2 regions of the Mesorhizobium sp. M0292 genome follow, and region 2 is predicted to be linked to the other one. Evidence: predicted binding sites of a transcription regulator. Region 2 holds the regulator's gene; the other holds the start of a gene.
What was found. The regulator HrcA, encoded in region 2, represses chaperone genes, less so after heat shock. The targets are predictions, from matches to a motif close to GTTAGCACTCNCNNNNNGNGAGTGCTAAC.
Positions count from the first base shown of each region.

Region 1: the regulator HrcA is predicted to act here: its motif matches at 10,230-10,258, upstream of groES (co-chaperone GroES).

Region 1 covers NZ_JAMYSB010000036.1:11,136-26,439, reverse strand. Annotated here, with positions in the region: gene panB (3-methyl-2-oxobutanoate hydroxymethyltransferase) at 1-183, opposite strand, end outside; gene NKI96_RS30825 (NUDIX hydrolase) at 346-1,314, shown strand; gene nadA (quinolinate synthase NadA) at 1,382-2,356, shown strand; gene NKI96_RS30815 (L-aspartate oxidase) at 2,353-3,897, shown strand; gene nadC (carboxylating nicotinate-nucleotide diphosphorylase) at 3,894-4,748, shown strand; gene bioB (biotin synthase BioB) at 4,841-5,854, shown strand; gene NKI96_RS30800 (8-amino-7-oxononanoate synthase) at 5,851-7,002, shown strand; gene bioD (dethiobiotin synthase) at 6,999-7,634, shown strand; gene NKI96_RS30790 (adenosylmethionine--8-amino-7-oxononanoate transaminase) at 7,634-8,899, shown strand; gene bioZ (3-oxopimeloyl-[acyl-carrier-protein] synthase BioZ) at 8,896-9,879, shown strand; gene groES (co-chaperone GroES) at 10,311-10,607, shown strand; gene groL (chaperonin GroEL) at 10,671-12,335, shown strand; partial or broken gene NKI96_RS30765 (ATP-binding protein) at 13,200-13,358, opposite strand; gene NKI96_RS32635 (hypothetical protein) at 13,339-13,692, opposite strand; gene NKI96_RS30750 (response regulator) at 13,870-14,556, opposite strand; gene virB11 (P-type DNA transfer ATPase VirB11) at 15,274-15,304, opposite strand, start outside.
Region 2 covers NZ_JAMYSB010000007.1:25,948-41,251, forward strand. Annotated here, with positions in the region: gene NKI96_RS13120 (SDR family oxidoreductase) at 1-468, opposite strand, end outside; gene queG (tRNA epoxyqueuosine(34) reductase QueG) at 465-1,619, opposite strand; gene NKI96_RS13130 (glutathione S-transferase family protein) at 1,600-2,292, opposite strand; gene NKI96_RS13135 (undecaprenyl-diphosphate phosphatase) at 2,462-3,268, shown strand; gene NKI96_RS13140 (YraN family protein) at 3,444-3,821, opposite strand; gene rsmI (16S rRNA (cytidine(1402)-2'-O)-methyltransferase) at 3,814-4,722, opposite strand; gene NKI96_RS13150 (hypothetical protein) at 4,895-5,080, shown strand; gene NKI96_RS13155 (hypothetical protein) at 5,088-5,276, shown strand; partial or broken gene NKI96_RS13160 (low molecular weight protein tyrosine phosphatase family protein) at 5,390-5,712, opposite strand; gene NKI96_RS13165 (hypothetical protein) at 5,716-6,087, opposite strand; gene hemW (radical SAM family heme chaperone HemW) at 6,156-7,313, opposite strand; gene rdgB (RdgB/HAM1 family non-canonical purine NTP pyrophosphatase) at 7,313-7,960, opposite strand; gene NKI96_RS13180 (VOC family protein) at 7,960-8,370, opposite strand; gene rph (ribonuclease PH) at 8,561-9,277, opposite strand; gene hrcA (heat-inducible transcriptional repressor HrcA) at 9,426-10,511, shown strand; gene NKI96_RS13195 (hypothetical protein) at 10,548-10,748, shown strand; gene NKI96_RS13200 (PQQ-dependent sugar dehydrogenase) at 10,854-12,203, shown strand; gene NKI96_RS13205 (hypothetical protein) at 12,228-13,133, opposite strand; gene NKI96_RS13210 (LysE family translocator) at 13,313-13,930, shown strand; gene cysK (cysteine synthase A) at 14,108-15,082, shown strand; gene NKI96_RS13220 (glutathione S-transferase family protein) at 15,283-15,304, shown strand, end outside.

The DNA.
Region 1 (15,304 bases), on a different contig from region 2:
CGTCGAGGGCAGGCCGTGGAGAACCATGCCGACGCTGTCGCCGACGAGCACCACATCACAATGGGGATCGACAAGCCGGGCGACTGGGGTGGTGTAGGCGGTAAGGCAGACGAGCGGCGTCCCACCTTTGCGCGAACGAATATCCGGCGGTGTGATCGCCCTGGTGTCACCATAAGCGCTCATGGGACCCTCCTTCCCCTACGTTACCAGCTGCGGCTGTCGCCTTTGGCACATTTTTGTGCAGGTGCGAAGAGCAAAAAAATGGCCATGCAGCTGCGGGGTGTTGACGTGCCAATTGGCACGCTTACACTAAATCGATTAAGGTGCCCCCGAGTTGGCCAAATAATGGACGATCAGGCAATAGGACTCAGGAAAGACAGAGCCGCCGGCAAGGCCGACAACGTCAAAGTGGACTTGATCGCCTTTGTGGTCGCCGTAAACGGCAGTCAACCCTGTGTCCTCACCATCGGCCAGGCGGACACCTTGCCCTCCGGTCCCTTTGCGCTTGAGCACCGATCGCTGCAATCCGGCTTGAGGGGGTGGGTCGAGCAGCAAACCGGCCATCGGCTGGGGTACATTGAGCAACTCTACACGTTCGCGGATCGGGATCGCATCGGCGCCGAGCGCCAGCAGCGCGTCATCTCCATCAGCTATCTCGCATTGACGCGCAAGGAACAGGCAGCGGGCTCGCCCAAGTGCGGATGGCAGAGTTGGTATGAATATTTTCCATGGGAGGACCACCGCTCCGGCACGCCTGCGGTCGTGCTGGACGTTCTGCGGCCGCGCCTGATCGAATGGGCAAACGGGGTTGGCGATTCGGCCACGCGACGTGAACGCTGGCAGCGGGCGACGATAGCCTTTGGCTTCGACGACCGCCTTTGGAACGAGGAACTCACGCTTCAACGCTATGAGTTAGTCTACGAAGCAGGCCTGGTCCAAGAGGCCGTAAGAGGGCGGGACGCAGGACCCCCGCCGCTGGTGCCCAGCAAGTCCATGGTCGCCGATCATCGCCGCATCGTGGCGACCGGCATTGCGCGGCTGCGCTCCAAGATCAAATACCGCCCAGTCGTCTTTGAGCTGATGCCGCCGGTCTTCACGCTTTTGCAGCTGCAGCGAACCGTGGAGGCGCTCGCCGGCAGGCTCATCCACAAGCCGAACTTTCGCCGACTGATCGAACAGCAGGAGCTGGTCGAGGAGACCGGAGAGGCCACCACTGAGACCGGCGGCCGGCCAGCGAAGCTTTTCCGTTTCCGCCACGCCGTTCTCGACGATAGGCTCATCGCCGGGACAAAATTGCCGCTGGCGCGGGGTTGACATCCCTTATACTCACAGCAAGTATATGCTGGTTATTTTCAGTTAGAGTATAAGCGGGAGGGGGTCGATGGGCGCCATGCTGCCTACGGCCGCGTTGCTCTACGAGCGCGTCCGACGAGTGATCCCGCCGATTGAATGGCCGGCTTTCGCCGAGGATATCGAGGCGATCCTTGCGCTGAAGCGCGAGCGCAACGCGATCATCCTGGCGCACAATTATCAGACGCCCGAGATCTTCCACTGCGTGGCCGACATCGTCGGCGACAGCTTGGCACTAGCCCGCACGGCTGCGACGGTCGAGGCGCAAGTCATCGTGCTGGCCGGCGTCCATTTCATGGCCGAAACGGCCAAGCTCCTCAATCCGGGCAAGACCGTGCTCATTCCGGATCTCAGCGCCGGTTGCTCGTTGGCGGACTCAATCACGGCAGAAGACGTGCGCTTGATGCGCCAGCGTTATCCCGGCGTTCCGATCATCACTTATGTAAATACGTCCGCCGAAGTGAAGGCCGAGTCGGATATCTGCTGTACATCCGGCAACGCCAAGGCGGTCGTCGAATCCCTTGGGGTTCTCCGGGTGATCATGTTGCCGGACGAATATCTGGCCCAGAATATCGCCGCTCAGACAGATGTGCAGATCATCGCCTGGAAAGGGCGTTGCGAGGTGCATGAGCGCTTTACACCGGCCGACATCCGCGAGTTGCGCGAAAGCCATCCCGGCGTGGTCGTGCTCGCCCATCCCGAATGCCCGCCCGACGTCGTGGCTGAAGCAGATTTTTCCGGCTCGACGGCTGCCATGTCCGACTATGTCGAAAGGCAAAGGCCGCCACGTGTCGTGCTGATGACGGAATGCTCAATGAGCGACAACGTCGCGTTAGCGCACCCAGAGGTCGAGTTCATCCGGCCCTGCAATTTGTGCCCGCATATGAAGCGGATCACGCTTGCCAACATCCGCACGGCGCTCGAGCAGAACCACCATGTCGTAACCGTCGAACCCGGGATCGCCGGGCGCGCGCGGCTAGCGGTCGAACGGATGCTGGCAGTTTGAGCGCCGACCTCCGCAGCTTCTTCGGGCGGCCCATCATCATCGGCGGCGGCATCGCCGGACTGATGACCGCGCTTCAACTGTCGCCGGAGCCGGTGCTTCTTCTGTCAAGGTCGCTGCTGGGAGCTGACAACTCGAGCACCTGGGCCCAGGGGGGCCTGGCTGCAAGTTTCGGCGAAGACGACGATCCGGCAATGCACCTGGCCGATACGATTGCCGCCGGGGATGGTCTCTGCGACAGAGACGTGGCGAGCCGCATCCTCCAAGCCGCGCCCAAGGCCATAGAGGGGCTTGCGGGCTTTGGGGTTCGCTTTGACCGCAGGCCGGAAGGATCACTGTGCCTCGGATTGGAGGCCGCACACAGCCGACGTCGCATCGTTCATGCGCATGGGGACGGCACCGGGCGTGAGATCATGCGTGCGCTGATCGCGGCTGTGCGTTCCACTCCGTCGATAGTTGTCGTGGAGGGCGTGGAAGCGCGCCGGCTCGCAGTGCGAGAGAATGCGATCCGAGGCGTCTGGGCGAGCTGTTCGATCGCACCTTTCTTCTTCGGCTCACGGCGGGTGGTTCTCGCCACCGGTGGCATCGGGGGACTGTTTCTCGACACCACGAACCCTTGGGGCAGTTGCGGACAAGGCCTTGCGCTTGCGGCCCGCGCTGGAGCTGTCCTAGCCGACCTCGAATTCATTCAGTTCCACCCGACCGCGCTTGACGGCCCAGAACGCCCTATGGCGCTGGTCAGCGAGGCTGTGCGAGGCGAAGGTGCTGCCCTGATCGATGAAACCGGCCAGGCTTTTCTCCAGAGCGTGCCCGGGGCGGAACTTGCGCCTCGCGATGTCTTGGCCCGCGCCGTGTGGAACCATCTTGCGGACGGCCACCATGTTTTTCTCGATGCCCGACAACGGCCAGGCCCGGCATTCGCTCGACATTTCCCGACAATCGCATCAGCCTGCCTTGGAGCGGGCATCAATCCCGCGCGCGATCTCATCCCCATTCGTCCGGCCCAACACTACCACATGGGTGGCGTTGCCGTGGACAGCTCGGGCAGGACCTCCGTCAAGGGGCTGTGGGCCTGCGGCGAAGTCGCTTCGACAGGACTGCATGGCGCCAACAGGCTCGCCAGCAATTCCTTGACGGAGGCAATCGTGTGCGCCCGCTGGGTCGCTGAAAGCGTCGCCGGAACGCCTGCGCGCAGAACAAGGCCTGCGTTTGCGAACGTTTACCCACCGCCCGCTCCGATAGCCGTGCGCGTTTTTCTGTCGCGCGCACTCGGCATCGTCCGGGATGGTCAAGCGTTGAAAGCAGCCGCGCGTGCCTTATTGCCGCTCGCCGAAAGCAAGGGTGCGGTCTCGGATCCGGCGGCTGTCGGGCTAATGATTGCTGTTGCCGCCTTGTTGCGCGAAGAAAGCCGCGGCGCTCATTACCGGACAGATTTTCCTCATCATGCGACTGCCGCCCGACGGTCCGAAATCACGCTCGAAGCCGCCTTGGCGGCTGCGCGGGAACTCGGACACTCGCCAAGCTCCGAAGGTGCAAAGGGATGATGCTCTCACCGCTCCCCACGGTCCTGCTTGAGCCGCTTGTACGGGCATCTCTTCTTGAAGACCTTGGCAGAGCCGGCGACTTGACCACGGACGCCATCGTCCCGAAGGAATGCCAAGCGGGAACCGTGTTGGTGGCGCGACAGTCCGGAGTTGTCGCCGGCATCGATCTGGCGATGCTCGCTTTCGGCTTGATTGATCCTGGTGTCGAAATCTCCGTGGAGCGGGCAGACGGCTGCAATGTCGTGGATGGAGAGGTCATTGCATCAGTGGTTGGCCCGGCCCGGGCCATTCTCACAGCCGAAAGGACGGCACTCAATTTTTTGTGCCATCTGAGCGGCATCGCCACAGCAACGGCATCGATGGTCGCTGCGGTTCGTGGATATGGCGCGAAGATCGTCTGCACCCGCAAGACGACGCCCGGATTGCGGGCAGTCGAAAAGTATGCCGTGCGCGCAGGTGGCGGGTCCAATCACCGCTTCGGCCTGGACGATGCAATTTTGATCAAGGACAACCACATCGCCATCGCAGGCGGCGTCCGGCCAGCGCTCGAGCGAGCACGAAGAGCGGCCGGTCATCTCGTCAAGATCGAAGTCGAGGTCGATACTCTGGCCCAGTTGGAGGAGGTACTTGGCTTCGCTCCCGATGCGGTTCTGCTCGACAACATGTCCCTCCCCGATCTTCGCCGCGCCGTCGCAATGGTCGGTGGCCGCGCTATCACCGAGGCTTCTGGCGGGATCACGTCGCATACAGCGCGAGCGGTTGCCGCGACCGGCGTTGATCTGATTTCGGTCGGCCGACTCATCCACAGCGCGCCGATCCTGGATATCGGCCTCGACCATCGGGGCTCATGATTGTCTGAGTAACGAACAGGATTGGGTCAACTGTCCTTTCCGATCATCATAGTCAGATAGCAAAGACCCGCAAGACAGACCGGAGGAACAGCATGGAGATGCAAACGGCAAGTTCAACGCAGACACCGCCACAGGCCAAATCTCTTGACCCCCCTGACCCTGGAGCGTGGACCTTGGAGAAGGCTCAGGCACTTTACCATGCCCCCTTCAACAATCTCCTCTTCCTGGCGCAAACGGTGCACCGCCAGAATTTCGATCCAAACAAGGTCCAGCTCAGCCGGCTGCTCAGCATCAAGACCGGAGGATGCCCGGAGGATTGTGGCTATTGCAGCCAGTCGGCGCGTCACGAAACCGGGTTGGAGGCGTCCAAGCTGATGGATGTCAGGCGCGTCATCGCCGAAGCGACCAAGGCGCGTGATGCCGGCGCCACCCGTTATTGCATGGGCGCGGCCTGGCGAAACCCCAAGGCGCGCGACATGGATGCGGTGGTGGCGATGGTCGAAGGCGTCAAGGCGCTGGGCCTGGAGACCTGCATGACACTCGGCATGCTCGATCTTGAGCAAGCCGCTCGACTGAAGCAGGCGGGCCTCGACTACTACAACCACAACATCGATACGTCAGAACGCTACTATAGCGAGATCATCGGTACGCGGAGCTTTGCCGAGCGGCTCGAGACGCTTGACCACGTTCGCAAATCCGGCATCAAGGTCTGCTGTGGAGGCATTGTCGGCATGGGCGAGGAGCCGGTGGACCGGATCGACATGCTGGTGACGCTGGCCAATCTGCCGGAACATCCGCAAAGCGTTCCGATCAACATGCTGATCCCGATCGCCGGTACGCCGCTTGCAGACGCCAAGCCCATTGAGCCGATCGAATTCGTGCGCGTGATCGCGCTGGCGCGCATCATGATGCCGAAATCGCATGTCCGTCTGTCCGCCGGCCGCACCGCGATGACTGACGAGATGCAGGCGCTGTGCTTTTTTGCCGGCGCCAACTCGATCTTCTTCGGCGACACGCTGCTGACGGCGGACAATCCCGGTGAGGACAAGGATACCCTGCTGTTCCGGCGCCTTGGCATCGATCCGATGGAACTCGAGGCGCAATGAACGGGGCGCCGCTTGCCCGTTATGATGCGACCTTGCAGGGGCTAGCGCGCAAGGACCGGCTGCGGACGCTTTCGCCCCGCGCCGGGCTGGACTTCTCGTCGAACGACTATCTCGGGCTGGCCGCGTCCAGAAGACTTGGCGATGCGGTTGTGGCGGCGATTGCGCGGGGCACGCCGGTTGGCGCCACCGGGTCGCGGCTGTTGCGCGGCAATGCACCGGAACACGAGCAGCTCGAGGCAGACGCGGCGGCATTCTTTGGAGCCGACCGCGCGCTGTTCTTCGGCAGCGGCTACATCGCCAACTTCGCTCTGCTGAGCGCCCTGCCGCAGAAGGGCGATCTTTTGGTTGTCGATGAGCTCGCCCATGCCAGCATGCATGAGGGTGCGCAGGCCGGGCGCGCACAGTTCGTGCTGGCCGCGCACAACGACGCCACCGCTGTCGAGGATGCGATTACACGTTGGCGCGTCGCAGGCGGCATGGGATGCGTCTGGATCGCGGTGGAAAGCCTTTACAGCATGGATGGCGACTGCGCGCCTTTGGAGAGCCTGGTCGCACTTGCCGATCGGCACGGCGCATTCATCGTCATTGATGAGGCGCATGCCACCGGCGTCTGGGGACCGGATGGCCGGGGGCTTGCCGCCGCTTTCGAGGGCCGCGACAACATCATAGCGCTCCACACCTGCGGCAAGGCGCTCGGCGCATCTGGTGGGCTCGTCACCGGGCCGAGGGCACTGTGCGAATATCTGATCAACCGTTGCCGGCCATTCATCTACGCAACCGCGCCATCGCCACTGATGGCGGTCGTGGCGCGCGAGGCACTCGCAATGCTCGCCGACGAGCCTATGCGGCGTGTTCAGCTGCATGAACGCGTCGCCAGCGCCGGCCGGTTGGTCAATCGCTGGGGTGTGACACCAAGTGGCTCTCAGATCCAGCCCTTAGTAATCGGCGATGTCAGGCGCACCATGGCAGTGGCGGCGCGCCTGCAGGCCCGCGGCTTCGACATACGCGGCGTTCGTCCTCCGACCGTGCCCGAGGGCACGTCGCGGCTGCGCATCTCACTGACGCTCAATATTGGCGAAGCCGACTTTTCCGCCATGGTCGAGGCGCTGGTCGAGGTGTTGGCCGAAACATCACCGGAGGCGATATGACCCAACGCATCGTCATCACCGGAACGGATACCGGAGTTGGCAAGACCGTGTTTGCGGCTGGGCTCGCCGGTTTGCTGGACGGCTTTTACTGGAAACCGGTGCAATCGGGCCTCGACGGCGAGACCGACAGCGAGGTTGTCGCGCGGCTTGCCGGCTTGCCCTCAGAGCGCGTGCTGCCGGAAGCCTACCGCTTGCGGAGCCCGCTGTCGCCGCATCGTTCGGCCGAGATCGACGGCGTGGCGATCAAGGCTGCCGATCTTGCTTTTCCCGTCCTACCGACGGCGCTCGTCATCGAAGGCTCCGGCGGCCTAATGGTGCCGCTCAACCGGCGCACAAGGTTAATCGACATCTTCGCTGAATGGCGGCTGCCCGTTATTCTGTGCGCCCGCACCACACTCGGCACCATCAACCACACCTTGCTATCGGTCGAGGCGCTCCGCGCCCGCTCCATCCCGTTGGCGGGCATCGCTTTCATCGGCGATGAGATGGCCGATACGCAACGGACCATCGTGGAATTCAGCGGTGCCCCGCAGCTCGGCAGGCTGCCGCACCTCGATGTGCTGACGGGCAAAACACTGAGGGACGCAATGGTTGCCGGCTTCGCCTTCGCCTCGATTACTGGAGGTGACTGATGTCGCAGTCTCATGTGTGGCATCCCTTCACCCAGCACGCACTCGAGCCTGCGATCCCAGAAATCGTCCTGACTGAGGGCGCCTATCTCCACAGGGCCGACGGCGCCCGCATCCTGGACGCCATCTCCTCCTGGTGGGTCGTCACACATGGCCACCGCCATCCCCGCATCATGAAGGCAATCGAGACAACCGCGTCGAGCCTCGACCAGATTATCTTTGCGGGCTTCACGCACGAGCCGGCAGAGCGCTTGGCCAAGGCGCTTGTCGGCCTCGCTCCCGCTGGACTCGACTGGGTGTTCTATTCCGACAGTGGCTCGACCTCAGTCGAAGTCGCGCTGAAGATGGCGCTCGGTTATTTCCGCAACATCGGCGCGCCGCGCTCGCGCATCGTCGTCATGGAGCACAGCTATCATGGTGACACGATTGGAACGATGAGCGTCGGTGCGCGTGGCGTGTTCAACGCCGCCTATGAACCCTTGCTGTTCGAGGTCGACATCATCCCCTTTCCGGCCGCGGGGCACGAGCAGGAGACGCTGGATCGTTTCGAGGCTGTGACCCGCGATCGACGAGCCGCAGCCTTGATCGTCGAGCCGCTGGTGCTGGGCGCCGGCGGCATGCTGATGTATCCAGCATCGGTTCTGGCCGAATTGAAGAAGATCACTGAGGCCTCCGGCTCGCTGCTGATCGCCGACGAGGTGATGACCGGCTGGGGACGCACCGGAACCATGTTCGCCTGCGAGCAGGCATCGATTTCTCCAGATATCCTGTGCACCTCCAAAGGCTTGACCGGCGGCACCATCCCGCTGGCCGTAACGCTTGTCACCGATGCCATCTTCCGGGCGCACTATTCCGAGGACCGGAAGAAGACGTTTTTCCATTCGAGCTCCTACACCGCCAATCCGATTGCCTGTGCGGCAGCACTCGCCAATGTCGAGATCTGGCGCGACGAGCCAGTGGCCGGGCGGATCACGGCCTTGAGCGTGATGCAGGCCGTCGGGCTGCAACGCTTTCGGGACAATCCATATTTTGTCGACTGTCGAGCCACGGGAACGATCGCGGCGCTCGACCTGCGAACCGGTTCAGCAGGTTATCTCGCCGAGATTGGTCCGAAGCTGCGCGCTTTCTTCCTCGAGCGCGGCCTGCTTGTGCGCCCGCTCGGCAATGTCCTCTACCTTCTGCCACCCTATTGCATCGCAGGCGACGAGCTCGAACGACTCTATGACGCCATCGAGGAGGCTGGGGAACGCTTCGGGTCAAGGCCATGAGCAAGTCGTCGCGCATTCTCGGACTTGGCCATCACGTGCCTGGGCGCAAGGTGGCCAATGCCGAGATCGAGAGCAATCTCGGCCTCGAGCCGGGCTGGATCGAAAGGCGTACCGGAATCCGTTCGCGCTTCTGGGCAACGGACGAAGACACGCTGTCGGGTCTTGCCACCCGGGCTGGCGACATGGCGCTGGTGAACGCCGGTATTGCGCGCCACGACATCGGTCTGCTGTTGCTTGCCACCTCGACGCCCGACCATCTTCTGCCGCCAAGCGCGCCGCTGGTCGCACACAAGCTTGGCCTTGGCCGCGCAGGCGCGGTCGATCTGACCGGCGCCTGCGCCGGCTTCATCTATGCGCTCATGTTTGCGGACGGGTTCACCCGCCTGCATGGCAAACCAGCGCTGGTCATCGCCGCCAACATCCTCAGCCGCCGCATCAATCCAGCCGAGCGCGCGAGCTCAGCCTTGTTCGCCGATGCCGCCGGCGCCCTGGTGATCGGTCAGTGCGATGATGCTGATCGGGGCATTCTCGGTGCCTCGGTAGCTTCGGACGGCTCGCGCTACGGGCTGATCCAGATTCCCGCAGGAGGAAGCAACACGCCGTTCCATGGCGACCTCGACCTCGGGCAGACCCGGATGACGATGACCGACGGGCCCGAAGTGTTCGCAAAGGCCGTCGAGATGATGACCGATTGCTCGACAGCCGCGCTAGCCACTGCGGGAGTGCGGCCACACAATGTCGGCCGGTTTGTGCCGCATCAGGCCAATACTCGGATTTTCGGCGCGGTCGGAAGAAACCTCGGCATTGCGGACCAAGCAATTGTCAAGACGATTGCCGAATACGGCAACTCTTCGGCCGCGACGGTCCCGCTGTCGCTCTCGCTCGCCAACCAGATGAAGCCATTCCAGCCAGGAGAGAAAATCCTTCTGGCGGCGGCGGGTGCGGGTCTCAGCGGCGGCGCTCTCGTGGTTGGAATCTAGCCGGCCGGCTCACGCGCGCAGGATTGGTCATGAATGGCAATAGGAGCAACAGAACCAATGCCAAAAAATGGCCTTCTGAAGCTCGACATGACCAAGCTGACGCAGCACGACCCGTGCGAGCCTCTGGATGAGTTCAAATGCAACACCCGTTGCACCAATCGTACCATCTGAATAAAGCTCAATTACAAAGGGTGATCCGCCCCATATATGTCGGATACCCGACATTGTTCACATAAAAGGCTCGATGCTTACACGCTCTTTGCTGGCTGCTCTTTGCTGTCTTCTCTTTTCTCTTTGCTCTTTGCTCTTCCGTCTTGACTAGCAGGAGCCTGCGGCTTATCTATTGCCGCGTTAGCACTCGCTTCGGCTGAGTGCTAGGCATGCTCCGGCAACGGAGCACCGTTCAACATCCGCACCAAGGAAATCCAAAAATGGCAAAGTCGAATTTCCGGCCGCTGCATGACCGCGTGGTCGTACGCCGGGTCGAATCCGAATCCAAGACCGCCGGCGGGATCATCATCCCGGATACGGCGAAGGAAAAGCCGCAGGAAGGCGAGATCATCGCCGTCGGCTCCGGCGCTCGCGACGAAGCCGGCAAGCTGGTCCCGCTGGACGTCAAGGCCGGCGACCGCATCCTGTTCGGCAAGTGGTCGGGCACCGAAGTCAAGCTCAATGGCGAAGACCTTCTGATCATGAAGGAATCCGACATTATGGGCATCATCGGCTGATTATCGGCCTCACCGTCAACTGAATTTCGGGCTTGATCGCAAGCCCCTGCCAGGAGCTAAAAAATGGCTGCCAAAGACGTAAAATTCTCCCGCGACGCGCGCGAGCGCATGCTTCACGGCATCAACATCCTCGCCGACGCGGTGAAGGTGACCCTCGGTCCCAAGGGCCGCAACGTCGTCATCGATAAGTCGTTCGGCGCACCGCGCATCACCAAGGACGGCGTCACCGTCGCCAAGGAAATCGAACTTTCCGACAAGTTCGAAAACATGGGCGCGCAGATGATCCGCGAAGTTGCTTCGAAGACCAACGACATCGCCGGTGATGGCACCACGACCGCGACCGTTCTGGCGCAGTCGATCGTCCAGGAAGGTAACAAGGCGGTTGCCGCCGGCATGAACCCGATGGACCTGAAGCGCGGCATCGACCTGGCCGTGACCGAAGTCGTCGCGGCTCTCGGCAACGCTGCCAAGAAGATCAAGACCTCCGAGGAAGTTGCCCAGGTCGGCACGATCGCCGGCAATGGCGACGAGTCGGTCGGCAAGATGATCGCCGAAGCGATGCAGAAGGTCGGCAATGAAGGCGTCATCACGGTTGAAGAAGCCAAGACCGCCGAGACCGAGCTGGAAGTCGTCGAAGGCATGCAGTTCGACCGCGGCTATCTCTCGCCCTACTTCGTCACCAACGCCGACAAGATGGTTGCCGAGCTCGAGGACGTCTACATCCTCCTGCACGAGAAGAAGCTGTCCAACCTCCAGGCCATGCTGCCGGTTCTCGAAGCCGTCGTGCAGACCTCCAAGCCGCTGCTCATCATCTCGGAAGACGTCGAAGGCGAGGCTCTGGCCACGCTGGTCGTCAACAAGCTGCGCGGTGGCCTGAAGATCGCCGCCGTCAAGGCGCCGGGCTTCGGTGATCGCCGCAAGGCCATGCTGGAAGACATCGCCATCCTCACCGGTGGCCAGGTCATTTCGGAAGACCTCGGCATCAAGCTCGAGAATGTCGGCCTCAACATGCTCGGCCGCGCCAAGAAGGTGTCGATCTCCAAGGAGAACACCACCATTGTCGACGGCGCCGGCAAGAAGGACGAGATCCAGGGCCGCGTTGCCCAGATCAAGCAGCAGATCGAAGAGACCACGTCGGATTACGACAAGGAGAAGCTGCAGGAACGTCTGGCGAAGCTCGCCGGCGGCGTTGCGGTGATCCGCGTCGGCGGCGCGACGGAAGTCGAAGTCAAGGAAAAGAAGGACCGCGTCGATGACGCCCTCAACGCGACCCGTGCGGCCGTGGAAGAAGGCATCGTTGCAGGCGGCGGCGTCGCACTGCTGCGCGCTTCGGCCAACATCAAGGTCACCGGCGTCAATGCCGACCAGGCTGCCGGCATCAACATCGTTCGCCGTGCACTGCAGGCTCCGGCCCGTCAGATCGCTTCGAACGCAGGTGCGGAAGCTTCGATCGTTGCCGGCAAGATCCTCGACAACAAGGGCGCGACCTACGGCTACAACGCCCAGACCGGCGAATATGGCGACATGATCGCCATGGGTATCGTCGATCCGGTCAAGGTCGTTCGCACTGCCCTCCAGGACGCGGCCTCGGTCGCCGGCCTGCTCGTCACCACCGAAGCCATGATCGCGGAGGCTCCGAAGAAGGAGTCAGCTGGCGGCGGCATGCCTGGCGGCATGGGCGGCGGCGGTATGGGCGGCATGGGCGGGATGGGCGGTATGGATTTTTAATCCAGCCCCTATCAACTTACAGCGGACGGGGCGGCAGCAATGCCGCCCTTTCCTTGTGTGCCGAACATGATCGAAACCCTGGAGTGCGTCCCGAGGATCTCGTTCGAGCCTCACCGCATGGTCGAGAATTAGGATCTTGTCCGATCGAGCAATTCGCGGGCTCAACCTGGTCAAACCGGCGCCCCCTACGAACTGCCCGATCCTTGAGGATTCCGCTGCGCGACAATCACGATGATTCATTCAGTTGGTAGCTATAGGCGGTGAATCATGAGGGGCATTGAGGAGCGTGGCAAGGCGCCCATCTCGCCATTTAACTCCATCGAGCGTGATATCAGGGACAATTCTCTCATCGGAACCGGCGGCTGGCGTTGAAGGACCCGGTGAATCATCCTGATCTATAGTGGAGCAGACGCGCTCTGAGCCTCAAGAGCGTTTCCTCCTCTGAGTATCCTTGATCTGCCGCTGGACATTCTCGTTGATATTGCTGAGCGGCTCAGCCCGATGGATCTGCTGAGGATTTCGCACACAAATCAAGAGCTGCGTGTCGCCGCGATGATAGTCACAACGCCTCAAGAAAGGCGGATTCAGGTTCAGGCCATCTGTGGCAGCCCTTGCAACCGGGCTCCAGCAGCGTCTCGTCGTCGTGGCCGAGGGGCCTCGTGACCCCGACGACTGCGCTACGGCCTTGTGGGGCCTCGGAGCGGGCGTGGCAGCGCTTGCACCCGAGCTCCAGCGGCGTCTCATCCTCCTCGCCGAAGGGCTTGAGCCCAGGTCTCAGACCATTGCCCTGGAGGGCCTCGGAGCAGGCGTGGGTGGCGGACATAGCAGCCTGTCCCATACCTATGAATACGTTTGGCTGAAGCAGACCGATGGCTGCGCGTCGAAGCCGAAGCCGTCGAGTTCGCGGACAAACGGGAACTGCGCGATCTTGCTCGACATGAGCGTGTCGAGCTGGTCGCGGATCGCCGTCAACTTCAGCCGATCCAGGATTGCGATCAGCAGGTCATGATCTAGGGTCGTCATCACCAGCTCCCTCCGGCCGCCGCTTCGTACTCGGCGAGTGGCCGCAGCAAGGTGGCCGGGGGGTGATCTTGATCCGCTCGGCGCGCACCGGCCCTTCGAAGCCGGCAACGCCGACAAAAGGCTCTGTCGCAAACCTGGAAATGGGGTTGTGAACGGCCATTTCGGCCTGTGCGTCAGGCAGCGAGGAGATCGAAACAGCGATCGACAGCCTTGTAGGCATACCTCGCCGTCGCTTGCCCATCATGTGGATCATCTCGATGCCGGAGAGGATAACCACGTCGTTCGCATGCGACTTGAAGCCGATAGCCTGGTCGAAATGGCGGCCCTTGAACATCACGTGCTCCTCCACAACTGAGGCGTTTTTCTTGCCATGCTCGCTTACAAAAAGGTTTGCGACAGAGCCGTTCGAACCGCATGCCGACACCATCGTCAAGGGCGGCCGCGATGTCCATTATGGCCACAAGCTCACCCTGACGACGGGCAGGCAGTCTGTTCTTTCAATTTAGACCAACTATGCGGATGCCGCCTCAGTCAATTCAAGAATGTAACCAATGCCGCGCATGGTCGTGATACGTGGCGTTGCACCTGACCTTCTCAGGTGTCCACGTAAGCGATAGATTCCGACTTCAAGCGCGTTGGCAGATACCTCGTCGTTGAACGAATAGAGGTGATCTTCCAACTGCGCACGAGGCACGATGCGGCCTGCACGGATAAGCAGATGCTCTAAAATACATAGTTCGCGGCGTGCGATCTTCAGAGGATGACCCGAGACGGAAACCTGTCGGCCGATCGGATCGAAATTGAGATTGCCAAATACAACGATGGGGTCGGTCACCTGTGTCGACCGGCGCAGAATGGCTCTCATTCTGGCGATGAGCTCATCGAAAGAGACGGGCTTGAGCAGAAAGTCGTCCGCGCCACCGTTGAAAATTGCAATCCGCTTCTCGAGATCGTTGATGCTACTCATAATGAGGGTTGGAACTGAATGCCCGTTGCTCCTTAGCTGTCTCAGCCAGCCCAAGCCATCGCCATCTGGCAGAGCCAACTCCAGCAGGAGAATTTCATAGGTTGCGCAACAAAATGCCCTCGATGCCTGTTCCAGGTTGCCAACTACATCAACGGCAAAACCGCTATCCCCGAGCGCAACTCGCACAGCGCGCGTAAGATCCACATGATGATCAATGAGCAGCGTTCGCATTTCACGTCCTATCAAGGTCGGACAGGTCACCGTCCGCTGTAAGACCGGGGCGACAGCGGAAGTCGCGCAACTCTTCGTAGTGTTCGTAACGCTCTTTCCGATGGGTGATCGCGGGAGCATGCAAGCCGCACGCCTGCAATAGTCGGGGATGGAACACGTGAAGACCTGTTGACGGGCTGAAACCGTCGGTCGGCGGGCCCACAATGCCACCGACTCTGCCTGCGATTTCTCTGCGCATCGATCCTCCTATGGGTTGCGTCGCAACATCCAGCTGAGGTCGCAAGGGCAGGTTGCGGCTTTGTTCATTGAGAGGACCCCCTGGAGGCAATACCAGGAGGATTCCCTATATGGCACTTCCCGATTTACCACCGGTCATTCCGAACCACGTTCGGCGGCTTTGAAGACACTCATTGAGCGCGGCTAGGTAAATCAAGGGTACGACTGCCGGGTGTCGATGCCGCTTTTGAAGCAGGCATCGGCACCAGCTCGGTGAGCGTCGCCCGCGCAATTCAGCGGACGCGCTCGATACACCCAGTCGAATCGTGCCGCAACTTGCCGCGCCGATAGGGCGCCCGAAGACTTCAGACTTGTGACCGAAGGTCTACGCCCAGTCCTCCTCCCATTATCCACCTCCCTCAAATCAAAGTGGACGTTCAATCTGAACAAATTACGCCATCGTATCACAAACGACTTACCGATCCCCGACGTGCTCTAGCCTTAGTGCTTGTTAAGAAGGTCGGCTACTGTC
Region 2 (15,304 bases):
GATCCAGCGAAGCGCCGGCATCGCCTCGATCGCCTTGCGCGCGGCGAGAAGCACAGGGTCGCCGGCCTCCTCCGGTGCCACCGAGACGACGAGATGGGTGGTCTTTTCCAGCGCATCGCCGATTTCAGGGGTCAGGGCGCCGTCGAACAGCAGCGGCGCGATGCCGACCTGCCGCAGCGCGTCGAATTTTTCCAATGAGCGCGTGGTGCCAAAAATGAGATTCTTGTGAAGAGGGGCGCCCACACTACCCCTCCCCACAAGGGGGAGGGAACGCTGCCGCGCGCTCTTACCGATCCCAGTCGCTGGGTCTGCGAAGGTAGGCGCTTCCGCGAGTTCCCCTCCCCCTTGTGGGGAGGGGTTAGGGGTGGGGGTATTCGTAGTGCGCAAACCGTGCCAGCCCGCATTGGCCCGTGCAAAGGCTTTGCCCGAATAGCCGGCGCCGAAGATAAAAACCTGTTTTTCGCTCATGCGTGCGCCTCAATTGGCAATACGGACAGCCATTCGCCCCGCACTGTCGTGTCGGTTTCAGTGTTCGAGTAGATCGCCGCCTGCCTGTTGAATTCGGCGGCCGGCACCAGCCGCGCCAGCGCCCAGATCGCCGCGCCGCGCACCAGCGGCGAGGCATCGCCAAGCAGATCGCGCACCGGGCCGGCCAGCGAAACATCGCCGGAATTGCCGGCGGCAACCAGCACATTGCGGACAAAGCGGTCGCGGCCGATGCGCTTGATCGGCGAGCCGGAGAAAAAGGTCCGGAACGCCGTGTCGTCCAGCTGCAACAGCTCGCCCAGCGGCGGCTCGCGCAGTTCGTCGCGGGCAGCAAGCTTGGCTTCCGAAGCGGCGCGGGCAAACTTGTTCCACGGGCAGGCGGCAAGGCAATCGTCGCAGCCATAGATGCGGTTGCCGATCTTTTCGCGGAATTCTTGCGGGATCGGCCCCTTGTTCTCGATGGTCAGGTAGGAGATGCAGCGCCTGGCATCGAGCCGGTAGGGCGCCGGAAAGGCATCGGTCGGGCAGGCGTCGAGGCAGGCGCGGCAGGAACCGCAATGGTCTACCTCGGTCGCATCTGGCGTGAGCTCCGCCGTGGTGAAGATGGTGCCGAGAAACAGCCAGGAGCCGTGCTCGCGGCTGACCAGATTGGTGTGCTTGCCTTGCCAGCCGAGCCCGGCGGCCTCAGCCAGCGGCTTTTCCATAACCGGGGCCGTATCGACGAAAACCTTCACGTCGCCGCCGGCCCGCGCGACGATCTTGCCGGCGATCTCCTTCAGCCGGCCCTTCATCACTTCGTGATAGTCGCGGTTTTGCGCATAGACCGAGATCGCGCCGCGATCGCGCCTTGCCTGCAGCGCACGCGGATCGTGGTCGGGGCCGTAATTCATTGCCAGCACGATGATCGAGCGCACCTCGGGCCACAGCGTCGAAGGCTCGCTGCGGCGTTGGAGCGTCTCCGCAATCCAAGCCATCGAACCGTGAAAACCATCGGCGACGAATTCTGCCAATCTGGCCGGCGCCAGCGGGATCGCGTCAGGCGTGGTGACGGCAACCGCATCGAAGCCGGCGCGCCGCGCCTCGGCGTCGATCAGCGCGCGCAGGGTTTGGCTTCTAGAAGTCGAGGTCCGCATAATGCGAAACCGGCGACAGGCCGCGAACCCGGTCGGAGAGCAGCGGCCGGAACGACGGCCGCGATTTCACCCGCGTGTACCATTCGCGCGCCGCGGCATGCTCGCGCCAATCGATCTCGCCGAGATAATCCAGCACCGACAGCGTCGCCGCTGCCGCCAGGTCGGCATAGGTGACCTTGCTGCCGGCCAGCCAATGACGGGTGCCGGCCAGCCAGTTGGTGTACTTCATGTGCTGGCGAATGTTGGCGCGCGCCGCGCGGATCGCCGCCGAATCGGGGGAACCGCCGCCCGCCGTTTCCGGCATCACCGGCTTCAGCACGCGCTCGCGCACCAGATGCCGGGTCACTTCGCTCTCGGCCTTGTTGAGATACCAGTCGGTCAGGCGGCGGATTTCGGCGCGCTGCATCGGGTCTTCCGCAAACAGGCGCTTGTCGCGCTTCAGGACACCACGTGTTTCGTCGAGATATTCAGCGATCACCATGGCGCCGACGATCGGCACGTCGCCTTCGGCCAGCAGGATAGGCAAGGTGCCGGCGGGGTTCAGCGCCAAAAACTCCTTGCGCCGCGTCCACGGTTTTTCCTCGATCAGCGCCAGCTCCTCGCCATATTCGCCGAAGGCGAGGCGCACGAAGCGGCAGGTGGCGAACATCGGGTGATGGAAAAGCGTCAGCATGATTCCGCGATATTAAGGCGCACTGGCGAATCGCCGTCCGCACCGGTAAGTCTTGGCGGCCCGTCATGCGGCCGTCACGGTGCTGCGACCTATAGGGGGACTTCCGCGCCGTGACAAGCAAGCCCTTTTGCCAGCCGTTTCCTTCCGTCCCTTGAATGCCGAGGTTGCCATGGATAGCCACACCATCGTCGAAGCCCTGCTGCTCGGCCTGCTGGAGGGGCTGACCGAGTTCATCCCGGTCTCCTCGACCGGCCATATCCTGCTCGCCGGCCATTTCCTCGGCTTCCATTCCACCGGCAAGGCGTTCGAGATCCTGATCCAGCTCGGCGCCATCCTGGCGATCCTCAGCGTCTATTTCCGCCGTCTGTGGCAGATGCTGCTCGACCTGCCGCATGATCGGCTGACGCGGCATTTCGTCATCGGCATCCTGATTGCCTTCCTGCCGGCCGCCATCATCGGCGCGCTGGCGCATGATTTCATCAAGACGGTGCTGTTCGAATCGCCAAGGCTGATCTGCATCATGCTGATCATCGGCGGCGTCGTGCTGCTGGTCGTCGACCGCATGAAGCTGCAGCCGGTCTACCGCGACGTCGAGCGCTTCCCGACAAGGCTTTATTTGCAAATCGGCCTGTTCCAGTGCCTGTCGCTGATCCCCGGGACGTCGCGCTCCGGTTCGACCATCGTCGGCGCGCTGCTGCTGGGCGTCGACAAGCGCGCGGCGGCGGAATTCTCCTTCTTCCTCGCCATACCGACCATGGTCGGCGCCTTCGCCTTCGATCTGTTCAAGAACCGCAACGTGCTGAGCAGCGCCGATCTGCCGATCATCGCCATCGGCTTCGTCGCCGCCTTCGTTACCGCGCTGATCGTCGTGCGCTTCCTGCTCGATTACGTCTCGCGCAACGGCTACTCGCTCTTCGGCTGGTGGCGCCTGGTGGTGGGCACTGTGGGGTTGGTGGCGCTGATGATCTGGGGGTGAGCTTTACCCTCCCCCTTGTGGGGGTCCGAAGGACGGGCGAGACAGGCGGCTCGCCCCGGTCAGTCGATCCGCAAAGCGGATCGGGGTGGGGGTCGGCGCCACACCCCCGCCCCGTTTCGCCAACGACGCGTCGCTTGCTCACCGACCCTCCCCACAAGGGGGAGGGTAAAGGCCGCTAACTCCTCCCATAAAACGCGTTCTCGACATGCACAGGCCAGCGCCAGGGCAGCACCGCGATCATGTCGAAGCGCATCGACAATCTGCCATAATCCGGTTGGCGCGACAGCCAGATGTCGGCCGCGCCCTCGATGCGGCGCTCCGATTCGTGGCCAATCGCCTCCATCGCTTCCATCAGCGTGCGCCGCGCCTTGACCTCGACGAACAGCACCAGGTCGCCGCGCCTGGCGATCAGGTCGATCTCGCCGAAGCGGGTGCGATGCCGGCGGGCGAGGATGCGATAACCTTTCAGCATCAGCGCCGCCGCCGCCAGCCACTCGCCGCGATGGCCGCGCCGATAGGCTTTTTGGCGGCTGGCGGCCGGGCGCTCAGCCACCTTCGCCTTCTCCAACCGCATCCCTGAGTTCCAGCAGCCGGCGGTAGAGCGACTGCTTCTGCCCGCCTGTCATCTTCGCCGCTTCCGCCGCCGCCTTGGACGCCGGCATTTCGGCGGCCAGCGACAGCAGCAGCCTGTCGATGTCGGCGGGTTGGTCGGCCTTGATCTCGGCGGGCCCGACGCAGATGACGATCTCGCCCTTCGGCGTGTCAGCCGCCGCATAGTGGTCGGCCAGCGCCTGCAGCGTTCCCGTCCGCATCTCTTCAAAAGTCTTGGTCAGCTCGCGGCCGATGGCGGCCTTGCGCCCACCACCCAGCGCCTCGACCATCGCAAGCAGCGTATCGGCCAGCCGGCGTGGCGACTCGAAGAAGATCAGCGTTGCCGGCACCGTCTTGAAGGTCTCCAGCCTGGTCAGCCGCTGCCCAGATTTCACCGGCAAAAACCCCGCAAACAGGAAGGCGTCGGACGGCAGGCCCGACGCAGTCAGCGCCGCCAGCGGCGCCGATGGGCCGGGGATCGGCACCACGCGCAGGCCGTGCTCCAGCGCTTCGCCGACCAGCCGGTAGCCTGGGTCGGAGATCAGCGGCGTGCCGGCATCCGAAATCAGCGCCACGCTCTGCCCGGCCTCGAGTGCTGCGATCAGCTTCGGTCCCGCCTCGCCGGCATTGTGTTCGTGATAGGCGGTTGTGCGCCTGCGGATGCCGTAGCGGTCGAGCAGCACGCGTGAGACGCGGGTGTCCTCGCAGGCGACTATGTCGGCGGCAGCCAGCGTTTCCAAGGCGCGCAGCGTGATGTCGGAGAGGTTGCCGATCGGCGTCGCCACCAGATACAGCGCCGGCGCCAGCGGCCGGACTGCGACCTCGGTCTGCCCGATCACATAGCTGCGTTTCTCGCCGGTCACCGGGTCTCTCCATTTCGCCCTGTTTGGCATGGCGCGCGCCGGGTTGCAAAACTCCCGAACGTCGGGCCAAACCTGACGCCGATGTAACCCGGCGGCCATGTCTTTGCCACAGTGGGGAACGAAAGCGTGGCTGGCGGATTGAATACCTGAGTCTCTTGAGGAGGAGGACAGGATGGACAGCCTGGAATTGCAGGACGTTTTCGAGCCCTATTATGCCGAGCGCAAGCGCTTCACTGCGCGAAAGGGCAAGCGTGCGCTCGCCGAAAGCGACACCGGCCTGGCCAGTCGGACGGCCACCGCCTTGCCGACGAATGTCAGGCTTTCGGACAACAAACCGGACAGCACGACGGAGCACTGACCGTACGATGCCCAATCGTTTCGATATCTTCATCACCCGTCTTGAAACGAAGAGCGCCCGCGAAGGCGCGCCGCCGCATCCGATGAACGACCAGAACAGCGTCCGCCGGGACAAGAGCGACGCCAAGCCCGCCCGGACCGGAGAGGCGCATGCCGAGAAACACCGCGGCAAGCGCCGCTTCAAGCACGACGCTTGACCTTCGCGATTGGCGAGGACCACCCTCACTTCGTCATCACGGGCGAGCAAGGAGCGAAGCGACGCGGCGCAGACTCGAGGATGACGAACGCGTGGTTACGAAGCCCCCATAGTTCAATCGAGATATCGCGAAGCCCGTGCCTTCAGAAGGTCGATCAACTCCGGATCCATGGATCCGTAGTCATCCGGGATGTCGAGGCAGATGACGCGGGCCTTCTTCAGGCTCTCCTTGAATTCTTCTGCAGCTTGGTGCGGTGCGCTTTTTCCATCACGAAGACGATGTCGGCCCAGGCGACCAGTTCATGCGTCAGCGGCGTGTCTGCATCGTGATTGGTGCCGGCCGACTCGACCTCGATATCCCTACGTTTGGAGAACACCTGCTCGGCGGTCGGGCTGCGCAAGCGGTTCTGGCTGCAGACGAACAGGACGTTCTTCACCGACTACTCATCCCAGATCTTACGCAGATTTTTGCTGAGAGGGATGTACTGATCAAATGTGAGTCCATTCAGATCAAACTCGAGCAACTCATCCTTGGCGATTCCGCGAAGCTTATTTCCAATATATGTTATGAAACTGAGGACAACGCTGAATTCGCTCAAGTGGGTCAATTTTAGTTTCGATGTGACCGTTGCGTTCCTGATGAAAATCGCCTGAGCCTCAAAGAGGTCGTCTTGCTCTGGAGATCTCAAGATTTCGGTCAATCCAAACTCGAACACATCATCCGTGTTCAATGTCATCAAGGTCTCGTGGATCAGGAACGTCATCGCAGGAGTCACCTCGGATGCGGCGCTGGCACGCCAGCGGTTCAACAAGTCGACTTTCTAACATCCTTGCTCAAGCCGATAAATCGTCCAACAGCCCGGCCATTTGCCCTGTGGGCTCACCGCGCCAAATCCGCCACCACGGCATCGAGCACGATCATGCCGGCTGGCGTGGCGCGTAGCCTGGCATTGCCGATCGGCGCCACCAGCCCCTCATCCTGCAGCACGGTCAGCCGGGCGCTCGACAGGCCGCGCCCGGAAAACGCCTCGTAGCGGGAAAGGTCGATGCCTTCGGCCAACCTCAGCCCCATCAGCAGGAACTCGTCGGCCTCTTCGGAGCGCGTCAGGATCTCGCCGCCGGTGACGCCATGGCCCCTGGCCTCCACCAGATTGGCCCAGGTCTCCGGCATCCGCTCGGCGATCGTCACGGTGCGGTGGCCGTTCTCGATAAAGCGGCCATGCGCGCCCGGTCCGACGCCGACATATTCGCCATAGCGCCAATAGGTCAGATTGTGCCGGCTCTCGGCGCCCGGCCTGGCGTGGTTGGAAATCTCATAGGCCGGCAGGCCATGCGCTGCGGTGATCTCCTGCGTCAGCGCATAGAGATCGGCGGCCCGGTCATTATCGGGGATGATGAATTTGTTCGCCGCATGAAGGGCATGGAACGGCGTGCCTTCCTCGATGGTCAGCTGGTAGAGCGACAGATGGTCGGCGGCATGGCCGATCGCCTGTTCGAGCTCCGCCTGCCAGTCATCCAGCGTCTGGCCGGGGCGGGCGTAGATCAGGTCGAAGGAAAGTCTTGGGAATATGTCCCGTGCCAGGCCAATTGCATGCAGCGCCTCGTCGACATTGTGCAGCCGGCCGAGGAAGCGCAGATCCTTGTCGTTCAGCGCCTGCACGCCGAGCGACACACGGTTGACGCCGGCGGCGCGGTAGCCGCGAAATCGCTCGGCCTCGACCGAGGACGGATTGGCTTCCAGCGTCACCTCGATGCCGTCGGGCACCGTCCAGTTCTTCGCCACGGCGTCCAGCACCGCCGCCACCGTCTGCGGCTGCATCAGCGACGGTGTGCCGCCGCCGAGAAAGATACTGGTCACTTCGCGCGGCCCGGTCCGCTCGCTCATGGTCTTCAGCTCGTTCTCGAAGGCGCGGGCAAAGCGCTCCTGGTCGACCGGCTGGTGACGGACATGGCTGTTGAAGTCGCAATACGGGCATTTGGCGGCGCAGAACGGCCAATGGATGTAGACCCCGAAGCCCGGGCTGCGGTCCAGCGACATTAAGCTGAGCCTAACCTGGCGCGGGCGAATTTCTGGAAGGCGCGGGCGCGGTGCGACAGCGCCGTCGGCTGACCGGGCTTCCAGCCGTGTTTTTCCTCAGCGCTCATCTCGCCGAACGTCTTGTCGAAACCGTCGGGCAAAAACACCGGGTCGTAGCCGAAGCCCAGTTCGCCGCGCGGCGGCCACACCAGCGTTCCCTCAGCTTCGCCGCGATAATATTCAGCCTCGCCATTGGGGAAGGCCAGGCAGATGACGGCGACGAACCGCCCCTTGCGCTGCGCTGGCTTGGCGGCGCCGACCTCCTGCAAGGCCACTTCGGTGCGCTGCATGGCCATCCCGAAGTCGCGGCTGCCATCGGGAGCTTCGGCCCAATTGGCGGTGTAGACGCCGGGGGCGCCGTCGAGCGCGTCGACGCACAGGCCCGAATCGTCCGACAGCGCCGGCAGGCCGGTCGCCTTAGCCGCGGCGAAGGCCTTGATGTAGGCGTTTTCCTCGAAGGTGGTGCCGGTCTCCTCCGGTTCCGGCAGGCCGTAGTCCTTGGCCGACTTCGCCTCGAAGCCGAACGGACCCATCAAATCGGCGAATTCGCGCAGCTTGCCTTCATTGTGGCTGGCAACGACGATCTTCTTTCCATCGAGAGAATGCATCAAAGGCCCCAGATCCTTGGCTCGGCGAATTCGATCGAATTGCCCGAGGGGTCGCGTATGTAGATCGAGCGCCCGCCCTGCGGCCATTCGAATTCGCTTTCGATGGCGATGTTTTTCGCCTCAAGTTGCGCCTTCCACTGTGCGAGTTCATCCTCACTTGCGGCAAAGCAGAGATGGCCCTCGCCGACCGTGCCATGCGGCGGCACTTTCAGCCGCGCATCGGGCGCCGGCGGGATTTTGGTGGCTTCGGCGTTGAAGATGAGCAGCACGCCCGGGCCGCAGCGGAAGAAGAGATGGCGGCCGTCGACCTTGCCGAGGAGAGGGAGGCCGAGGACGTTGGAGTAGAAGGCTTCGGCAGCGGCGAGATCCGTGACGTAAAGCGCTGACTCAAGAATAGCGGAGGGTTGCATCAGGCACCCCCCTCTGCCCTGCCGGGCATCCCCCCCGCAAGGGGGGAGATTGGCAGTTCCGCTGGCGGCGTCTCAACGTTGATGGTTGGCGAAAACGGTAGCGACCTCTGATCTCCCCCCTTGCGGGGGAGATGGCCGGCAGGCCAGAGGGGGGTGTGAAGGATCGCCGACGTCATCACGTTAAATTCAATCAAGCCACAGCCATCTGCTGCAAGCTCACCAGCCGCTGAATGCCCTTCTTGGCAAGGCCCATCAGCTCCGCGAACTGCCCTTCCGAGAAAGGCTCGCCCTCGGCGGTGCCCTGGATCTCGACGATGCCGCCCTTGCCGGTCATGACGAAATTGGCGTCGGTGCCGGCAGATGAATCCTCGATGTAGTCGAGGTCGATGACCGGCTGGCCGTCATGGATGCCGCAGGAAATTGCCGCGACATGGTCCTTCAGCACCTTGGCAACACTGGCCATCTGCCGCGCTTCCATCCAGCGCAGGCAATCGTAGAGCGCCACCCAGCCGCCGGTGATCGAGGCCGTGCGGGTGCCGCCATCGGCCTGGATGACGTCGCAGTCGACGGTGATCTGCTGTTCGCCCAGTGCCTGCAGGTCGACAACGGCGCGCAAGGAGCGGCCGATCAGCCGCTGGATTTCCAGCGTGCGGCCGCCTTGCTTGCCGGCCGAGGCTTCACGGCGCATGCGCTCGCCGGTCGAACGCGGCAGCATGCCGTATTCCGCCGTCACCCAGCCCTTGCCGGAATTGCGCATCCAGCCCGGCACCTTTTCCTCCAGGCTCGCCGTGCACAACACATGCGTGTCGCCGAATTTCACCAGGCACGAGCCCTCGGCGTGTTTGGAGACGCCGCGCTCGAAGGAGATGGCGCGCATTTCGTCGGCTTGGCGTTTGGAAGGGCGCATCGAGGCCTCTTTCTGTTCTTTTTACGGTTGCGTCGGCGGCTTGTAGACGCATGCAGCCCATGGCGCAAAGGAAAAGGCCCCATATAGACGCCGGGTTGCGCGGGAGCGATGGAAGTCTATATCCTTGGGCCGGAGGTTTTTGGCTCGAATGACCAAGGCAGTCACCGAACCCAGTCTGCTGGCGCCCGCGCTGCAATCGCTCGACATGCGTTCGCGCGACATTTTTAGGCGCATCGTCGAATCCTATTTGAAGGACGGTGAGCCTGTGGGATCGCGCAGCCTGTCGCGCATCCTGCCGTCGTCGCTGTCGCCGGCCACCATCCGCAACGTGATGAGCGACCTCGAGCATCTCGGCCTGATCTATGCCCCGCACATCTCGGCCGGGCGCCTGCCGACCCAGACCGGCCTGCGCTTCTTCGTCGATGCCTTCATGGAGCTTGGCGATCTCTCCGACGAGGAACGCCGGGTCATCGAGGCGCAGGTGCGCGCCTCCGGCTCGGGCGCGACGCTGGAACACATGCTGACCGAGGCCAGCCAGATGCTGTCGGGCATGTCGCGCGGCGCCGGCCTGGTGCTCGCCACCAAGAACGAGGTGGCGCTGAAGCACATCGAGTTCATCCAGCTCGAGCCGACCAAGGCGCTGGCGGTGATGGTGTCGCAGAATGGCGATGTCGAGAACCGCGTCGTCGACCTGCCGGCCGGCATCACCGTCTCGCAGCTGCACGAGGCCTCCAACTTCCTCAACGCCCATATCAGGGGCCGCACGCTCGCCGAGGCGCGCATCGAGATCGCCCGCATCAAGGACGAGACCAGGGCAGCGCTGGACACGTTGTCGCAGGACCTGGTCGAGAAAGGCCTGGCGGTGTGGGCCGGCGCCGACAGCGGCCTGCCGGCGCGCCTTATCGTGCGCGGCCGCGCCAATTTACTCGAAAACGTCACCGCCCAGGCCGATATCGAATTGCTGCGCCACCTGTTCGAGGATCTGGAGACGCAGGACGGGCTGATCCAGCTGCTCGACCTCGCCGAGGACGGCCCCGGCGTGCGGATCTTCATCGGCTCGGAAAACAAGCTGTTCTCGCTCTCCGGCTCGTCGCTGGTCGTGGCACCTTACCGCGACAAGGACGCCCGCGTCGTCGGCGCGCTCGGCGTCATCGGCCCGACCAGGCTGAATTATGCCCGCATCGTGCCGATGGTCGACTACACGGCCCAATTGATTACCCGGATGTTAAGATAATTCCGAAGCCGTGATCACCGTAAAGGAGGGCGCAGAATGGCGCTTGAATCGTTCAAGGCCCAGATCAGCATGCTGCTCGAAGAAATGGTCAACCAGCCGGAGGACGAGCACGAAATCCAGGAGCAGCTGCGCGAAAAACTGCGCGAAATGCGCGCCATGGGATTGCCGCTGCCGGAAGATCTTGTCGAATTGGAAAAGCGTCTCGACGACGATCTGGACGTCGAAGAGGAAAGTTGAGCGGTTCTCTCGTCGAATCTGCGCGCGCACGCTTCTCTTTTGCGGCGGCCGCACAATATCTCCCTTGTCGTGACGCGCCGACGGCGCGAGTTCGAGGAGAACAGCATGATCCGGATTGCCGGCTTCGCAGGCCTTGCCCTGCTTCTGGCCACCAGCGCCTTCGCCCAGCAGGCTGATCAACTGCTGCTGACCGGCAAGGACGCTTTCGGCGACTGGAAGGCCGACAAGCCAGGTGTGCGCCGGCTGATTAGGCCGGATGATCTGAAAAGACCCAACATCACCGGATCCGCCTCCAACAGCGCCGGCCTCGGCGATCGGCCCGAGGGCGCGAAGCCCGTCCTGCCGCCTGGGTTTTCGGCCGAACTGGTTGCTTCCGGCATTTCCAATCCGCGGGTCGTGCGCGTGGCGCCGAACGGCGACCTGTTCGTCGCCGACAGTGACGCCAACCAGATCCGCGTCTATCGGCTGGCCAAGGGTAGCGCGAAGCCGGCCGAAGAGGGCATTTTTGCCGACAATCTCAACCAGCCCTATGGCATCGCCTTCTACCCGCCTGGCGACAAGCCGCAATGGGTCTACGTCGCCAACAACGACAGCGTGGTCCGCTACGCCTACCGCGACGGCGACCTTAAAGCCTCCGGCGAACCGGAGACGATTGTCTCCGACATCCCTACCGGCGGCCACTGGACCCGCGATATCGCCTTCTCGCCGGACGGGAAGACGCTGTATCTCTCGGTCGGCTCCGGATCGAACGTCGCGGAGGGCATGCAGAAGGCACCGAAGGGCGGCCTTGACGCCTGGGCAAAATCACAGCCACTCGGCGCCACCTGGGGTTCCGAGGATGGCCGTGCCGACGTGCTGGCCTTCGGCCCCGACGGCAAGAATGGCCGCATCCTCGCTACCGGCCTGCGCAATTGCTCGGGCATGACCGTGCAGCCGGCCACCGGCGCGCTGTGGTGTGTCGTCAACGAGCGCGACGGTCTCGGCGACGATGTGCCGTTCGAATATGCCACCTCAGTCAAGGACGGCGCCTTCTATGGCTGGCCCTGGTATTATATCGGCGCCAACGAGGACCCGCGTCACGAGGGCGCGCGCCCAGACCTCGCCGGCTCGGTCACCGTGCCCGACGTGCTGATGCAGGCGCATTCGGCGCCGCTCAACATCGCCTTCTATGACGGCGGCAATTTCCCGGCAGAGTACAAGGGTGACGCCTTCGTCGCCCTGCACGGCTCCTGGAACCGTGGTATGAGGACCGGCTACAAGGTGGTGCGGCTGAGATTCAGCGACGGCAAGCCGACCGGCGAGTACCAGGATTTCATCACCGGCTTCGTCCTCTCCGACGACGCCGTCTGGGGCCGGCCGGTCGGCGTCGCGGTGGCCAAGGACGGCGCGCTTATCGTAACCGAGGATGGCAACGGCACCATCTGGCGCATCACCCATGTCGATGGCCCATCCTGAGCCGGCGAACAGCGCAATCCGGCCCTAATGCACGTCCCGATGGATCACCTTGGGATAGGTATGGATCACCTCGGCCGATGAGACGCGGTCATCAAAACCGGTATCCCTGAGATTGAAGAGGCCGACCGAGCCGAAGGACTTCTTCGCCCCTTGCGCGAAGCGGCCGTCGCTGAAATCGTGTTCGTAAAGCGTCACCGTGACGTGGCCGGCATTGAGCTTCGGCACGTAAACACTGCTGATGGTGTCGTTGGCGACGCCAAGCTGGTTGACGTTGAAGCGATAGAGGTCCTGCACCATGCGCCGGGCCGCATTGCCATTGATCATCCAGTATTCGCGGCGCGATGCGCGGTTCGGGTCGATGAGTTTGAGCGGCGCCTTGCGGCCAAGCCCGAGCCAGTGCTCGAACACCATCACATTGGCGCCCCACGGATAGGGATAGTTGGACTTGTCGATGATGCGTGGCGGGCCATCCTCGGCAATCTCGGCGGTATCGACATAGTCCAGCCATTGCAGCTGGAACGACGCTTCCACGTTGAGGTCGGTACTGCGCGGATCGGCAGGGATGATGCGCCAGTCGGAGACCGGCGGATATTTGGTGTCGAGGTCGATGTAGAATTCGCCTTTGGCGGTGTCGTCGGGGTCTATCTTTTGCGGTCCGTCACGCTCCATCGCCACCAGTCGCACCTTGAACCGGTTGTTGACTACCAGCGGATAGATCATCGGACGAATGGGGTGAGCGCCAGGGTCCCGGCTGTCGGTAAAATATCCAGTCTGCGGAACGACATCGCTATCGCCCTTGTCGAACAGGCTGAAAGCCTGACGCCCCTCGAACCACAGATACCATTCCAGCTCGTGGACGTGACCGCGTGCTTCGGAATAGTTGTTGGGCATCCACTTCATAAGCTGGATGTGAAGTCTTTTGGCTAACATGGGTGCTCCTGCCGTTCGGAGCCATGCGAGATAGCCGACCGCCTTCGAGGCGTAAGTGAACCATCTCTCGCTTTCAGGCGATGATGACCGGCTTTCATGTCCTGCTTGGCGCAATCGAATCCGTTTTGCCGTTGCAGGCTTTTCATGGCATCAGAGTCGTTTCACGAGGTGCGACCGTCATGACCCTCACCGGCTTCCTTGCCTATAGTGCTGCGCTGGGCATCGCCGCCGCCATTCCCGGCCCCGGCGTCACCGCGCTTGTGGCGCGGGCGCTCGGATCCGGCTTCCGCTCGTCGCTGGCGATGTCGTTCGGCCTGATGCTCGGCGACCTCATTTATCTCACCGCGGTGGTGCTCGGCCTTGCCTTTGTCGCGCAAAGCTTCGGCATGGTGTTTCTCGTCATCAAATGGCTGGGCGTCGCCTATCTCGCCTTCCTCGGCTGGCGTTTCTGGACGGCCGGGATCACGCCCGAGACTGTCGAGGCCAGGAAAGGCAAGGGCGGCCTGGTATCGAGCTTCCTTGCCGGCCTCACCGTCACGCTGGGCAACCCGAAGACGATGATCTTCTACCTCGCCATCACGCCGACCATCGTCGACCTGAAGACCATCACGCTCGCCGACTACGGCATCCTGGTCGCGCTCACCGTTATCGTGCTCTTCGTGGTGCTTGTGCCCTATCTGGCGCTGGCCGCCAAGGCGCGCTGGTTCCTGAAATCGCCGCGCGCGCTGAAGGCGCTGAACCGCACCGCCGCTGGCTTCATGGTGGGCGCGGCCGCAGCCATTGCCGCACGTCAGTAGATCGGTTCAGGCAATTCATTCCGCCGATCGGTCCATCCGGAAATGCGGCTTCGGAAGGCAAGCGTTTTCAGCAAGCGGCCCACTCGATATTTTCGGCCGGCAGCCTATCTTGCGCGGGCGAAAGCCTTATTCTGTCCGCCGACGCCAATTGCCTGATCTGATTTGGGAGCGAAACCAATGAACAAGCCTTCCGCGCGCGTGCCCGGCCGCGGCCGTGTCTACAACTCGATCACCGAGACGATCGGCGACACGCCGCTGGTGCGGCTCGACAAGTTCGCCAAGGAGAAGGGCGTCGTTGCCAACCTTCTTGCCAAGCTCGAATTCTTCAATCCGATCGCCTCGGTCAAGGACCGCATCGGCGTTTCGATGATCGAGGCGCTGGAAGCGTCGGGCCGGATCAAACCCGGCAAGACGACGCTGATCGAGCCGACCTCCGGGAATACCGGTATCGCGCTCGCCTTCGCCGCTGCCGCCAAGGGCTACAAGCTGATCCTGACCATGCCCGAAACCATGTCGGTGGAGCGCCGCAAGATGCTGGCGCTGCTCGGCGCCGAACTGGTGCTGACGGAAGGGCCGAAAGGCATGAAGGGCGCCATCGCCAAGGCGGACGAGCTGGCCGCCACCTTGCCCGACGCCGTCATCCCGCAGCAGTTCGAAAACCCGGCCAACCCGGAGATCCACCGCCGCACCACCGCTGAGGAGATCTGGAACGACACCGATGGCGGGGTCGACATCTTCGTCGCCGGCATCGGTACCGGCGGCACGATCACCGGCGTCGGCCAGGTGCTGAAGCAACGCAAGCCCTCGGTGCATGTCGTCGCCGTCGAGCCGGAGGCCTCGCCGGTGCTGTCGGGCGGCCAGCCCGGCCCGCACAAGATCCAGGGCATCGGCGCCGGCTTTGCGCCCAAGATCCTCGACACCTCGATCTATGACGAGATCGTCAAGGTCTCCAACGAGGATTCGGTCGCCAACGCCCGCCTCGTCGCCCGCCTTGAAGGCGTGCCGGTCGGCATCTCGTCGGGCGCTGCCCTGCAGGCCGCCATCGCCGTCGGGTCGCGGCCGGAGAACAAGGGCAAGAACCTAGTGGTGATCATCCCGTCCTTCGCCGAGCGCTATCTGTCGACGATCCTGTTCGACGGGCTGGGGGCTTAACGTCTTAACTGGATAGGCGGCGATCCTTCGCACCCCCCTCTGCCCTGCCGGGCATCGGGGGGTGCTGTCCCTCCGACATCGGAAGTCTCATGGCTGGACCGCAGAAAACCCGGCCGTGGCGTCCGCCACCGGCTTGAGCGGGAGGCGGCTTCAGGGTCAAATCGCCCCGGCCTGCTTCGCGCGGGCAGGGGGAGAATCACATGTACAAGCTTTACACGCGCC